Regions from separate parts of the Lacticaseibacillus rhamnosus genome, predicted to be linked through region 1. Evidence: predicted binding sites of a transcription regulator. Region 1 holds the regulator's gene; each other region holds the start of a gene.

Region 1 (4,874 bases):
AGCATCGGTTAAATAGCCATCATCCAAGACTTGTAACAAAATGTTGAAGACATCAGGATGCGCCTTTTCAACTTCATCGAGTAAAACGACCGAATATGGCTTGTTGCGAACCTTTTCCGTCAATTGACCGCCTTCGTCATAACCGACATAGCCTGGCGCTGCGCCGATTAACCGGCTCGTACTGAATTTCTCCATATACTCGGACATATCGACCCGAATCATGGCGTCCTCGGAACCAAACATCGCTTCTGCCAACGCTTTAGCTAATTCGGTTTTGCCGACGCCGGTTGGTCCCAAGAACATGAAGGAGCCAATCGGTCTGGTCGGATCCTTCAACCCGGAACGAGCACGCCGAATTGCCCGTGCAACTGCTGAAACGGCTTCATCCTGGCCAACAACTCGCTGATGCAGAATCTTCTCGAGATTAACCAACCGTTCAGATTCCTTTTTCTGCAGTTGCGTGACCGGCACGCCGGTCCATTGCGATACAACTTCGGCAACGTCTGCGCCCGTGACCTTGATATCGGTACGAACACCACTTTCATTCACCGGTTCAGGCGTATCGGCAAGTTTAGCCTTGACGCCCGCTTCTTTAGTCCGGATTGTAGCAGCCGTTTCGAAGTCTTGATGATCAATTGCATCTTCTTTGTCGGCAACCAGTTTAGCTAATTCATCCTGAAGTTTATCAGCTTTGGTCTCCACGTTAGCTTTATCAAGGCGAACTTTAGCCGCACTTTCATCGACCAAGTCAATAGCCTTATCCGGAAGAAAACGCGTTGTAATGTAACGTGACGACAACACAACCGCTTCATGCAGCGCTTCATCGGTAATCGTAACGCCATGGTGTGCTTCGTAACGCGGACGCAAACCTTTCAGAATCTGTTCGGCTTCTTCCTCAGTCGGTTCGTCAACTTGAATTGTTGCAAACCGCCGCTCCAAGGCCGCATCTTTTTCAATGTACTTTTGATATTCATCTAAAGTCGTGGCGCCGATTAGCTGAAGCTCGCCACGTGCCAATGCCGGTTTCAGGATATTTGAAGCGTCAATTGCCCCTTCAGCACCGCCAGCACCGATCAATGTGTGCAATTCATCGATGAATAAAATGACATTGCCATCTTTATAAATCTCATCAATAATTTTCTTCAGCCGATCTTCAAACTCACCACGATACTTAGTGCCTGCAACCAACGAACCCATGTCAAGCATCATCAAGCGTTTGTTCAGCATATCATCCGGCACTTTTCCAGCCACAATTTTTTCAGCGAAGCCTTCTGCAATGGCCGTTTTGCCGACACCGGGTTCACCAATCAAGACCGGGTTGTTCTTAGTGCGCCGAGCCAAGATTTGAATCAAGCGCCGAACTTCTTTGTCGCGACCAACCACCGGATCCATCCGATTTTCGCGCGCCATCTGGGTTAGATCACGGGCGAGGCCATCAAGCGTTGGTGTCCCCTGACCGTCTTGGCGAGCGCCGCCACGTGCCATTGGCCGCCGCTTTGCCGCCGTATCCGCAATGCCCATTTTCTTGAAGACCATCTGACGCGTCTTCGAGAGACTGAGCCCTAAGTTTTGTAAAATCCGCGCAGCTAAAATATCGTCTTCTCGCAATAGTCCCAGCAGAATATGCTCGGTGCCGATTTTTAACGCCCCTAAGCGTTTTGCTTCGTCCCCGGCAAATGCCAGAATTTCCTTGCCTTTTGGTGAGTATGGCAAATAACTATCGCTAGCTTGACTGGCGGCATCAACAGTTCCATATCCTGTGAAGCGCTCGATCTCGTCATGGACATCATTTTCTGTGACCCCTAACTGACGCAGCGTCTTACCAGCGATACCATCCTTTTCCATAACCAAAGCCATAAGCAAGTGTTCCGTGCCAACAGCATGATGATGGAAGTACTTCGCTTGTTCCTGGGCTAAAAGCAACACATTTTTAGCACTAGGGGTAAATAAGTTGTCCATAAGCACGCTCCTTTTTTAAAAAGCCAATTATAAACTGTTTTATCTTTCATACCGCAAACGATCCAAAAATGCAAGAAACAAACGCGATCGTAAGTGTTCTTCTGTTTCTTGATCAAGAATTCCCAAAGTCTCATGATTGATCACGGCTAGCATTAAATTGCCGGACTGTTGGGAAATAAGCCCATTATCAAACAGTTCCTGCAGCAAATCCCGTGCATCGCGTAACCGCAAGCGACTAGGAATGTGCTGGCGCATGATTTGAATGAGATCCTGATCATCTGTCAATTTGACCTTCACGATCCGAATGTAGCCACCGCCGCCACGCTTACTTTCAACAATGTACCCACGTGCCGGTGTAAAACGCGTCTTGATAACATAATTAATTTGCGAAGGAACACAATTAAAGCGCCGTGCAATTTCCGCTCGCCGAATCTCAACAGCCGCTTCCTGTGCCAGTATCGTTTTTAAGTATGTCTCAATAATATCCGAAATATTTTCGCGCTGCATGCCATTCAATCCTTTTTGACTTTGACCAATCTTGACTATTACACATTATACTGGCATCAATGTATTTATACAAATATATGCTTTGAGGTAAACGAAAACAGTACCGGTTAGAATTCAGAATGTGAGTGGCTGTACACGTTATAGGCGCTGAGTTTACGGTCACCTACACGCAGGCAGCCACCATGACCAATGTTTTTTGGAGAACGAAAAAAGGACCACGATTGTCGTGATCCAAGAATCGGGAAGACAAGATTCGAACTTGCGACCCCTACGTCCCGAACGTAGTGCTCTACCAAGCTGAGCTACTTCCCGGTAAAGCGGAAGACGGGATTCGAACCCGCGACCCCCACCATGGCAAGGTGATGTTCTACCACTGAACTACTTCCGCATACCGAATATGAAATTTGATCAGCGCCACAGCTTCATAGCGACCAATGATGCACCCAGTAGGAGTCGAACCTACAACCTTCTGATTCGTAGTCAGACACTCTATCCAATTGCGCTATGGGTGCTTCAACAAAATGCCGAGGACCGGGATCGAACCGGTACGGTCATCACTGACCGCAGGATTTTAAGTCCTGTGCGTCTGCCAATTCCGCCACCCCGGCATAAAGTGAAAAGCGGAAGACGGGATTCGAACCCGCGACCCCCACCATGGCAAGGTGATGTTCTACCACTGAACTACTTCCGCATATCAAAGCTATTCAATTGTGACCGAGGAGCAGCCTTTAGAGCCCGAGCAAATCATGTAAGATACAATGCGGGTGAAGGGACTCGAACCCCCACGGTCAAAAACCACTAGAACCTAAATCTAGCGCGTCTGCCAGTTCCGCCACACCCGCAAAAGGTGGGTTAAATGAGCCGTGACAGGCTCGAACTGTCGACCCACTGATTAAAAGTCAGTTGCTCTACCAACTGAGCTAACGGCTCAATGGAGGATACAGGGCTCGAACCTGTGACCCTCTGCTTGTAAGGCAGACGCTCTCCCAACTGAGCTAATCCTCCATATGTAAGCGTGGCAGCTTCCTACCCTCGCAGGCAGTCTCCCACCAACTACTCTCGGCGTGAAGAAGCTTAACTTCTGTGTTCGGCATGGGAACAGGTGTATCCTTCTTGCTATCGCCACCACACTTATGAGAACTTTGCGCTCTCAAAACTGGCTATCATTGTTGTTGTTTTTACCGGAACTTAACGTATTTCATCGAAACGCGCGCTGGCGTTACGCCAGTTTGCGCTTTACTTGGTTAAGTCCTCGACCGATTAGTACTGGTCCGCTCCATGCATCGCTGCACTTCCACTTCCAGCCTATCTACCTGATCATCTTTCAGGGGTCTTACTTCCATATAGGAATGGGAAATCTCATCTCGAGGGGGGCTTCACACTTAGATGCTTTCAGCGTTTATCCCTTCCGTTCATAGCTACCCAGCGATGCGCCTGGCGGCACAACTGGTACACCAGCGGAACGTCCATCCCGGTCCTCTCGTACTAAGGACAGCTCCTCTCAAATTTCCTGCGCCCGCGACGGATAGGGACCGAACTGTCTCACGACGTTCTGAACCCAGCTCGCGTACCGCTTTAATGGGCGAACAGCCCAACCCTTGGGACCGACTACAGCCCCAGGATGCGATGAGCCGACATCGAGGTGCCAAACCTCCCCGTCGATGTGGACTCTTGGGGGAGATAAGCCTGTTATCCCCAGGGTAGCTTTTATCCGTTGAGCGATGGCCCTTCCATACGGAACCACCGGATCACTAAGCCCGACTTTCGTCCCTGCTCGACTTGTCAGTCTCGCAGTCAAGCTCCCTTCTACCTTTACACTCTGCGAATGATTTCCAACCATTCTGAGGGAACCTTTGGGCGCCTCCGTTACATTTTAGGAGGCGACCGCCCCAGTCAAACTGCCTACCTGACACTGTCTCCCGCCACGATTAGTGGCGCGGGTTAGAGTGTTCATACAGCTAGGGTAGTATCCCACCAATGCCTCCATCGAAACTAGCGTTCCGATCTCTACGGCTCCTACCTATCCTGTACAAGCGGTACCAACACTCAATATCAAGCTACAGTAAAGCTCCATGGGGTCTTTCCGTCCTGTCGCGGGTAACCCGCATCTTCACGGGTACTATAATTTCACCGAGTCTCTCGTTGAGACAGTGCCCAAATCATTACGCCTTTCGTGCGGGTCGGAACTTACCCGACAAGGAATTTCGCTACCTTAGGACCGTTATAGTTACGGCCGCCGTTTACTGGGGCTTCAATTCTGGGCTTCGCTTGCGCTAACTCATCCTCTTAACCTTCCAGCACCGGGCAGGCGTCAGCCCCTATACATCATCTTACGATTTAGCAGAGACCTGTGTTTTTGATAAACAGTTGTTTGGGCCTATTCACTGCGGCTGACCTTGCGGTCAGCA
Region 2 (4,874 bases), 800 kb from region 1:
CGGTTTGAATCACCAAGCCACTTAGCAACTTCCGGAATCGTCAACAATGACACATCTGTACTAACATAGGTTTCTTCTTTGGTTCCGATGAAAAAGCCCACTTGTTCAGCGGTATGATAATTATCCGCTAACATTTCAATCTCAAAGGTTAACGGTTCGGTTGTTTTCGTGAGCGCCAAAATTGATTGGTCATCCAAAACGGAATAATGTACCGGTTGTGACGGTTTTGCGACATCCCCGCCAATTTTCTTCAACAAGGAATTCATATTCATCTTAGTATAGAAATCGCGTAACTTCGCCAAATCGGGACCGTTATACTTTACGTCTGCAAGATCGATGGTCACAGGTGCATCGCGGTCAATTGTGGCTAACTGCTTGCTCAGGTACGCTTTGTCTTTGTCATTGATGAGATTTTCCTTCATTTTGGAAGTCTTCATCGCATCAATGTTAGCGTAAAGGTTTTCGATACTGCCGTATTGCTTTAGCAGTTTTAAGGCCGTTTTTTCGCCAACCTTGGTGACCCCTGGATAATTGTCTGACGTATCACCCATTAACCCCTTTAGATCAATAATCTGAGTGGGGGTAATGCCAAGCTTTTCTTTAACGTGTTCCGGCGTGTACGCCTCAAGTTCATTAACGCCTTTGACCGTGACCTGCACCGTTGTTTGATCCGTCGTTAATTGGGTTAAATCACGATCGCCAGTCACAATCGTTGTCTGCCACCCTGCATCATCAGCACGCTTAGCCATCGTTCCGATAATGTCATCAGCTTCATAATCCTTGAGTTCATAATGCTGAATGCCCATATCATCGAGTAGTTCCTTGATATACGGCAGCTGCTCTAACAACTCGCTTGGCGTCTTCGCCCGACCGCTTTTATAATCCGCGTATTTTGCCGTTCGAAAAGTTGTTTTTCCGGCATCAAACGCCACCAAAGCAGCGTCCGGTTTAACCGACTTTAAAACAATCTCGAGCATATTGTTAAATGCGTAGATGGCATTGGTGTGCAGCCCATCTTGATTGGTGAAACGATCGAGTTGATTGTACAAGGCAAAAAAAGCACGAAATGCAATCGAGTTGCCGTCAATCAACAATAATTTAGTTTGACTCGTCATATATGAGCTTCCTTTTCTTCTCAAACCACCGCTATCGATGACATGAGTTAATTGTCATCATTATTGTACCAAATTCTTTGCCCTTGTGACGGCACGTTCCTAGTTAAGGGGGATCATCTCTCAGCCGTTGCGGTTTGATAGGTTGCAGTGGGCGGTGGCCGTCCATTGATACACGTTTCTTCGTGCAAAAGCTTACGTGTAAGGACATTGAACGCAATGGCAAAGACCGGACCATCATGCTTAAGGCCGCTTACACTCTGAGTCCTTGACACTCACTTTCTATAACGCGCTCCCCGGCGCAGGGGCCTGCGTGTAAGGACCTTGGTCGCAATGGCCAAAACCCGGCCATCACGCCCAAGGCCGCTTACACTCCGGTCCCTAATCGCGCCGGCTCGCGCCTACTTTCCATAACGCGCTCCCCGGCGCAGAAGTCTGCGTGTAAGAACCTTAAGCGCAATGGCCAAGACCGGGCCATCACGCTTAAGGCCGCTTACACTCCGACTTCTAACCGCGCCGGCTCGCGCTCACATAAAAAAAAGCCAGTTTCTGACCGGCTTTTGCTTTTATTAATTGTTGTTGTCGCCAACGCCTAGAATCTGCAAGATGGCGGTGAATAGGTTTAAGAAATCAAGATAAAGCATAAGCGCCCCGACAACGGCTAATGAACTGGTGGAAATAGTTGCTTGTCCATCGCTGCCAGCCGTCAAGTATAAGTTCTTCAGGCGCTGAGTGTCCCAAGCGGTCAACACGATGAAGATGATCAAGATCGCATAAGAAATCAACATCTGCATGCCGCTTGAACCCATAAACATGTTAACGAACATCATGATGATGACGCCAAACAATGCTGACATCGCGATATTTCCCGCCTTACTCAGGTCACGCTTGCCAAAATGGCCAACCATGGACATGACGAGAAAGACTACCGCCGTTGTTGCCAATGCAACTGCAAGGTTAGATGTCTTTGCAACCATCGCAACGGAAGCAAAAGTGAAACCAAAACTTGCAGACATCAGATAAAACATTAAAGTTGCATAACCCGGACTTGCTTGGGCCCGCCGTCCAGTCACAAAGAAGGACAGGATCAGCGGCAATGCTGTCATAATCCAAAAGATAATTGGATGAGCACCCACAAAATTGATGTAATCATTCTTAAGGGTAACTCCTAGTAAATAACTTACGAGCGCCGTCACAACCAGCCCGCTCCCCATCAAGGTGTAGATGCGGGAGAAGAACTGCGTCAAGCCGGCCTCGTTTACAACACGGCGTTCTTGCATATTGCGTTCATTCCTTTCAACTATCTATAACTATTATAACCAGATCAAAACATTTTGTCAGTCAGGCCAAAGACCGATTTGCATCTTGGTGAGTCAAACCGTCAAGCCCTGATACTGACTTTATCATGCTAGTGCTAACATTAACAGCCCGACATGCGCTTGTCCACTGGCTTGTATAGATCGTCATTGCTTTATTGCATATGTGTGAATGCGATCTTTCGGAGGACAAGCAAGGGAAAATATAAGATTTATTTATAATTAATTACTATTAATTTACTAAAGTTCACATCCGCTCGTAAAATCATTGACCGGCATACGTTTATCTGTTAATTTTTAATCATCGAAAGCCTCTCTCTTAAAACAAAGGATGTGAATAAATAATACTCATGTTTTTTTATGGCACCCTAGCTATCATACTAATTACGATGCTCTTATTTAGAAAGAATCCAGCGATTAATCGAATCTCAAGTACTATCATCTCGTCATCAAAAGTGGGAGCGCTATGTCGAACTTGCTTTTTAATCGTTAATTTCATTTTCTTTTATTTGTTTGTGACCCGCGACTTGTTGACTTTATTTACAATCGCGATGGTCGCCATCATGTATCTTGCCGTTGACTGGAGTCGTGGTCTACAAAGAAGTTGAACGCATTTCGGTTAATAAAGTACGCCTTGAATGCCACAATGAGTCGTTTTTCTCTTCATGCAAAATCGAGCTGCGAAAAAAGCTAACCCGCGATGGATTAGCTTTTTTGTTTAACCCAGGATCGGATTTCTTTTCAAAGATAGCTGCATTGCCATCACACTTAGCAACGTAGAACAGATGTCTTGAAAAACTTCAAATTAAGCACCGCGTTGATGCCGGGCATAACGTTTAAACGCAATCACATTAATGGTGAGGAGTACGACTAACCCTGCTAAAATCAATAAGCGCCAGTCAATCGCATTCGCTTGGGCAGGTACTTTTTTAACAGCGGCAGCATTCAGATCGGCGGCCTCTTTTTGCGCGACCACAAATGTTTTCTTGAAGTGCCATGTTCTACCGGCTGCCTTTGCGACTCCCTCAAAACGATATTTACCCGGTTTTAGCGGTTCATCATTGAGATCAACCTTAAAATTAAAGTTTGAGTTCGGTGCCATCTTGAGTTGCTGCTTGTGCGTTTGATACAGTGCTTTGCTTCCGTCTGCCTCAAAGATCTTCCCTTCCACAGTCAGGTCTTTGAGCATCGCCGGTTCAAAGTTCTGAATATTGGCTTGAATGGCGTTGTGACCATGATCACTGACCGCCTTCACTTCCCGCAACCTCAAGTTCGGTGGCACGACTTGATCAGATTCGGTTAAGACCACACCGAGTGCGTAGACATAACGATTAGCAACTGCGCCACTCGTTGTCGCTTTTTCATCTGGTTTAGCCATAAATTGCAGGCCACCAAGAACCGTCCCGGCAAATGCCTGCGCGGGCAGCTTTAATTGCAAAGGTACTGTTTGTTGGCTTAAAGCCGGGATCGTCACTTCCGTTGGTGCCTTTAATAACGTTTTAAAATTAACCTTTAATGACGCATCCGTTCGCCCCACCTGTTCGCCGTATTCGACCACCCCATTATCGTTTGTGAAGGCGGGGTTCACCTTGATGAGCACGGTCACGGGATCAGCTTGGCGATTTTGAATGACAACGTTTAACGTCTGCGCTTGATTCGGACTCACCCGTAAATCAAAGTAGCTCGCACTTGTATCCCGCTGATTTTCCGGCAACTCAGCTTTGACCGTAAACCCTTCGCCTGCCGCTTGTGCAGATTGCTGCCACATGCCGGAAAAGAGTACCATGACCCACCCCAAGAGACCAACGATCCATATACTTTTTTTCATCTTTTGTGTGGCACCATCGACGCAAACGTGCAACGGCGCTTCCTTTCTTAGTGTTTTAGTTTTCGAGATTGATACAGATAATATGCCCGTAGGAGACCCAACCAGAAAAAGACGCCTGCTAAGACAGTTATCAGATATGATGATTCTTGTAGCGCTGGCAGTTTTGCATGCTTAGTGGCTTTCTTCTTGTTTGTATCGGCCATTGCCGGTTTCTGGCGAGAGGTAGGCAGCCGATCATCGCTTGGCGAATCCGGCGTTACAACCTTCACAATTTTGGGATCGCTCATCGGCTCAACCAGAATGCGAACATGAGCCACGGAAGTCTTTTCGTCAGCATGGGTCATCGTTGCCGGTGCCGCAACAACAATGCCAATTAAGACTGCCACCCACACTAGCCTTTGATTTGCTCTCATTCGGTTTTACAGCGGCGCACTGGTCAGCGTCCAAGTCAGCGTGGTGGAAAAATCTCCCGACTTGAGCCCTTCCGTTGCATAACTTTTGGCTGGCACCGTCAAGGCAACCCCTTTATCTGCTTGTTTCTGATTAAACAGATCCATGAAGGTTCCTTTAGCCGTTTGACCGTCACTAACACTCAAAATATCAACCGCTTGCGCATCG
Region 3 (4,874 bases), 1.4 Mb from region 1:
ACAGTCATGCTAAAATTTCCTCCTTTAGGAAATAAGGTTTTATTCTAACGGGTTGCCCCAGTTAAAATCGAGTTTGTGGCACCGACGTCTGTTAACAGCCACGTCCGACTCGGTGCATGTTGCATGTACGCCGCAATTGCCTTGGCTTTACTTTTGCCAGCCGCAACTGCGAAGACATACGGAATATGATCAAGATCCGCAAGTTGTAATCCGATTTGCGGTATCTTGTAAACGACCTTGCCCTCTGCATCATAGAAAACACCAAATGCTTCGGCAACGGCATGTTTGGCTTTCAACATGCGGATCGTATCAGGTGACATGCCACGGCGTTTCGCCATAACAAGTGCATCACCTACGCTATGAATCACGACTTGAGCTTTATCGATAAGTGTCAAAACTTCTTTTACCGATGGCTCTTTAATTAATGACTCGTAGGATTCCGAGCTGAGGTTTTCAGGAACATATAACGCTCGGTATTTGCTATCGGTTGCTTCTGCCATTGCAGCCGCAATCGAGTTGGCTTGAATCGTGACAGCCTCACCGAGACCACCACGTGCGGGAACAAATGATAGTTCACGGCCGGCAGATAATTGAAAGGTCAACTGCGAAGCCAAATGAGCCATCGTTGTACCGCCCATCACCGCAATTGTCAGGTGACCGGGCGGCAACAGCAATTGTAAGGTTGAATTCAGCGTTTTACCAAGTTCGTCTAAAACTCGGCTGCTTTGATCCGCATCTCCGGAAACGACCAGACAATGGTCAATCTCCAAATGAGTTGCGAGTCGTTTTTCATCATCCTTGATGCCCAGTAGTTGGTTCATCAGATGATCGAGACCATGAAAAGTTTCCAACCCCTTAGCTGTTAACACCATCCCGGACTTAGAGCTTTCCAAAAGCCCCTGTCCGCGTAGAAAATCCGTTTCCGTACGCAAAGCACGTTCCGAAATCTTCATCTGTTCGGCTAAAGTTCGTCGACCAACTGGTGCCATCCAGTTAATAAATTGAAGGACCTGATAGCGTTTAGTGACAACGCCCATCAGATCAGGCGCGATCGCTTTGAGCCACGCAAGTTCAGTATGCATAAGGCACGTCCTTCTTTAATGGGTCATTCCACGTCCCTCCGAGTCGTTTTCCGACCCAGCAAGCTGAAAAAAATTAGGAATCCAACATTTGCTGTTTTCCCTTACCAACAGAACCAATTGTAGCAGGGGTTCCGCTTTATCGCAAGTCTGATGCCTAAATCGACTTAAAGTAATCACAAAACCCGCTAAGTTTGAACATCTAATTCGAAAATTCTTCAAGTGTTCGGTTTTTAGCTTTCCCGATGACCCTGAATCGGCCTTTTGATAACGCAGGTTTCGGGTGGGTTCTAATGAAATTTTCATGAAGTTTCTGTGTGACTGTTTCAGGCTCCCGAATATACCTAACACGCGCTTCTTTCACCGAGACATGTTCTGTTTTGAGCAATTTTCACTTGTAAATTAATTATTTGTTGGCAGGCTTTCATGAAGACTATCTTGTTACTGACAAAGCCCGCTAAGCCTGTTTGTAATCGCATAACGGGTGCTACTAGATATTTCACTAAATTAAGAAGTCTTCCAGTCTTCCCACCCCATGTTTAATTCCAGCTCGAATTATTGTGTCAGCCGCAACCCATACGCTACCATTTAGGTTTTTAAATCACTGTGTCCGCCGTATTGCCTGTACCTTAGTCGATTCAGCTATGTGTGTGCAATCGTGTGCAATAACCAATTTTTTAGACGTTTTTTTAGGTCCATTGCACATAAAATTGCACATAAATTCGTTTTCCCCACTTTTCCGGCAAACAAAAAGCCCACCGTAGCGGGCTTTTACTGTTCCTAGCTTTTCCCATTTGACTGGGTTTCTGCGCAGCCCGGGAGTCGAACCCGGATTTCGAGAACCGGAATCTCACGTGCGATCCATTACACTAACCGCGCAAGTACCTAATTATATTACTCAATCAATCAGAACTTTGCAAGTCTTTTTTGGAATGAACGACTTTGGAGGCGATGCCAAGACTTAGGCCATTAGCATTCATACCTTTACATAGGTTGCTGCCTATAAACAAAGGAGTTGGCCTGAAAGCAATTTTGAACATGTCACAATTATACATAGAAACCCAACATCTCAATCTTACACCGTTAATGTACGTGCTCAACGTCCAAAAAGGCCCCTGCTGTCAAACCTACAAACGCTTTTATGCCAAACAAAAAACCCACCGCCTAATGAAGGTCGGTGGGTTTAAACGCTTTAAACTTACTTTTGGTTGTTCTTATTGACCAAAATATCATCAATCAAGCCATAATCTTTGGCTTCCTGCGCGCTCATATAGTGATCACGTTCGGTGTCCTTCTTGATTTGCTCAACCGTTTGACCAGTTGCATCGGCCAAAATCTGGTTCATCTTCTTGCGAGTCTTCAAAATTTCTTCGGCCGCAATTTCAATTTCGGTTTGCTGACCTTGCGCACCACCTGAAGGCTGATGAATCAGAATGGTCGAGTTCGGTAATGCAAACCGCTTGCCTTTAGTGCCACCAGCCAATAAGACGGAGGCCATGGATGCCGCCATCCCAATTGCAATGGTCTGCACATCGGACTTGATGAAGTTCATCGTATCTAGCATTGCCAGACCGCTGGTGATCACGCCACCAGGACTATTGATGTATAGGTAGATATCCCTTTCAGAATCCTGAGCATCCAGAAAAAGCAGCTGCGCAATGACAGAGTTGGCCATTTGATCGTTCACTTCACCGGACAACATGATAATCCGGTCTTTTAATAGACGTGAGTAAATGTCGTAAGCGCGTTCGCCACGACTAGTTTGTTCAACGACGGTAGGTACTAGCATGTCCTAACCTCCTGAAAAAATCGTTTTTTAGCACTCTTTAAAGTACAGTGCTAAGTATACTGCTAAAGTCAAATAAGGTCAAAGATTTTCATCACAATCTTTGACCTTATTGGGAAGATTTATGCTTCGGGATAAGCATTATCAGCGATAGCACTCAAATGTTCGTCCACCCGCGCTACTTCGGATTTAATATGATCATATTCAGACTGCGGCAGATTCATCAGTTTCATGCACGAGCCAACATGTTCAAAAATCTGATCGCGGGCATCCAAAGCCTTTTTCGTCAGGCTCACATCAACGCGACGCTCGTCTTCAGTTGAGCGTTTGCGATTGATCCAGCCGTTTCATCAATGGCGTTAAGGTACCACTGTCCAGTTCAAGCGTTTGTCCGACTTGTTTAACCGACATCGTACCGTGTTCATATAAAGACAACAGGGTGATATATTGCGGATAAGTCAGCTTAAACGGTGCCAATGCCTGCGCGTAAAAATGGTTATATTGTTTTTGTGCCTTGTAAATCGCAAAACACAGTTGTTCATCTAATGTAATCGGTTTGACCATGATGTTTCCTCCTAAAAATTGAAGCAAAAACTATCAAACTTTGTCGCATCCAACATTCCGGATATCGTCGAAAATAATCGGCAATCGCTGCCACGCGTGAGTAAAGTTGCTTTGACAAAATGTGTGGCGTTATGTCCGTGAATTTAAACTAAACCGGCACATATTTTGCCTACAAAAACACACACCATAACGCTTGGTGTCGGTTACATTGTACACGATTATCTTGAGGAAACAAAGGTATTATTTTACTGGTCAATAAGGTATTAACGATTTTATATGATCGATTTGGTCTAAGCATCTTCTGGTTGTTGATATCCCTCAGCAATTTGGTTCAACTTGCGCAACCGATGATTGACTCCCGACTTCGAAATCGTACCCCCAGGAACCATTGCCCCTAATTCTTGTAAGGATACATCAGGATGCGCCAACCGCAACACTGCAATTTCGCGTAATTTAGTTGGCAAATTATCTAAACCGACATGATCTTTAAGATAATTAATGTTCTCGATCTGTTTTTGAGCAGCATCAATGGTTTTGTTCATATTAGCCGTTTCGCAATTCACCAGCCGATTAACGGAATTCCGCATATCGCGCACGATGCGAATATCTTCAAATTTAAGCATCGCATTGGTAGCGCCAATGACCTGCAAAAAATCGGCAATCTTTTCCGCTTCTTTTAGATAAACGATATAGCCGCTGCGACGTTCAACGGTCCGCGCATTCAGATGAAAATGATTCATCATTTTTAAAATACCCGCGTTATGATCGGCATATAATGAGTAGATTTCCAGATGATAGCGCGATGTTTCCGGGTTGTTCACCGAGCCACTTGCCAAAAAGGCGCCGCGCAAATACGAGCGCATGCGTTGTGGTTCCTTTAAAACGCTGGCTGGCACAGTCGTTGAAATGGCCATCGTGGTTGGATCCAAAATAGCCAAGTCAGACAGAATATCATTGACGCCTTCCGTCAATCGAACAATATATTGGTAATTCTTCTTAAGCTTCATTTTTCGATGAACGACCAAGTTCGCTTCGTGATGGTACACTTGGCGAATCAAACTATAAATACGCCGCGCAATGGCGGGATTCTCCGTTTGAATGTTCAACACAAACCGATGTGCCATCAACGTTAGACTGCCGTTCATTCGAATCAATGCCGACAGCTCCGCCTTAGCATGCTCAGGATGAACTTCCAGTTGCGTCAGTTCTTTTTTCACAATACTGGCAAAGCTTGCCATGCGCTCACCTCCGCGTTTTGGCACTTACTTGAAAGGCTAAGTTCAAAATCTCCTTGGCCACCTTATCACCATCATGGAAAACGCCACGATCGCGCAGTTTCAAAAAGTCTTCTGAAATGACGCGACAGCCCATATCCCGTAGTCCCTGATAATTATGCTTCACCGGCGTCAAAATTTCGTTATATTTTTGGTGATCCAAATAATTAT

Evidence for each region. Region 1 encodes CtsR, which represses protease genes until heat stress. Its sites were predicted from a motif close to TTGGTCAAAAAAGGTCAAANA; they were not measured.
Region 2: EL173_RS08970 (Bax inhibitor-1/YccA family protein) is a predicted target of CtsR. The motif match lies at 2,614-2,634, and genes of this name have one in related genera.
Region 3: clpP (ATP-dependent Clp endopeptidase proteolytic subunit ClpP) is a predicted target of CtsR. The motif match lies at 2,933-2,953, and genes of this name have one in related genera.

The regions. Positions count from the first base shown of each region.
Region 1 covers NZ_LR134331.1:2,557,121-2,561,994, forward strand. The annotation lists gene EL173_RS12845 (ATP-dependent Clp protease ATP-binding subunit) at 1-1,959, opposite strand, end outside; gene EL173_RS12850 (CtsR family transcriptional regulator) at 1,999-2,466, opposite strand; tRNA gene EL173_RS12855 (tRNA-Pro) at 2,705-2,778, opposite strand; tRNA gene EL173_RS12860 (tRNA-Gly) at 2,783-2,854, opposite strand; tRNA gene EL173_RS12865 (tRNA-Arg) at 2,905-2,978, opposite strand; tRNA gene EL173_RS12870 (tRNA-Leu) at 2,989-3,074, opposite strand; tRNA gene EL173_RS12875 (tRNA-Gly) at 3,086-3,157, opposite strand; tRNA gene EL173_RS12880 (tRNA-Leu) at 3,226-3,308, opposite strand; tRNA gene EL173_RS12885 (tRNA-Lys) at 3,324-3,396, opposite strand; tRNA gene EL173_RS12890 (tRNA-Val) at 3,399-3,471, opposite strand; rRNA gene rrf (5S ribosomal RNA) at 3,480-3,596, opposite strand; rRNA gene EL173_RS12900 (23S ribosomal RNA) at 3,707-4,874, opposite strand, start outside.
Region 2 covers NZ_LR134331.1:1,755,125-1,759,998, forward strand. The annotation lists gene polA (DNA polymerase I) at 1-1,115, opposite strand, end outside; gene EL173_RS08970 (Bax inhibitor-1/YccA family protein) at 1,682-2,392, opposite strand; gene EL173_RS08980 (WxLIP family cell surface protein) at 3,234-4,289, opposite strand; gene EL173_RS08985 (hypothetical protein) at 4,304-4,669, opposite strand; gene EL173_RS08990 (WxL domain-containing protein) at 4,676-4,874, opposite strand, start outside.
Region 3 covers NZ_LR134331.1:972,168-977,041, reverse strand. The annotation lists gene gap (type I glyceraldehyde-3-phosphate dehydrogenase) at 1-8, opposite strand, end outside; gene EL173_RS05080 (sugar-binding transcriptional regulator) at 45-1,082, opposite strand; tRNA gene EL173_RS05075 (tRNA-Arg) at 1,887-1,958, opposite strand; gene clpP (ATP-dependent Clp endopeptidase proteolytic subunit ClpP) at 2,278-2,868, opposite strand; partial or broken gene EL173_RS05065 (MarR family winged helix-turn-helix transcriptional regulator) at 2,988-3,429, opposite strand; gene whiA (DNA-binding protein WhiA) at 3,720-4,667, opposite strand; gene EL173_RS05055 (gluconeogenesis factor YvcK family protein) at 4,672-4,874, opposite strand, start outside.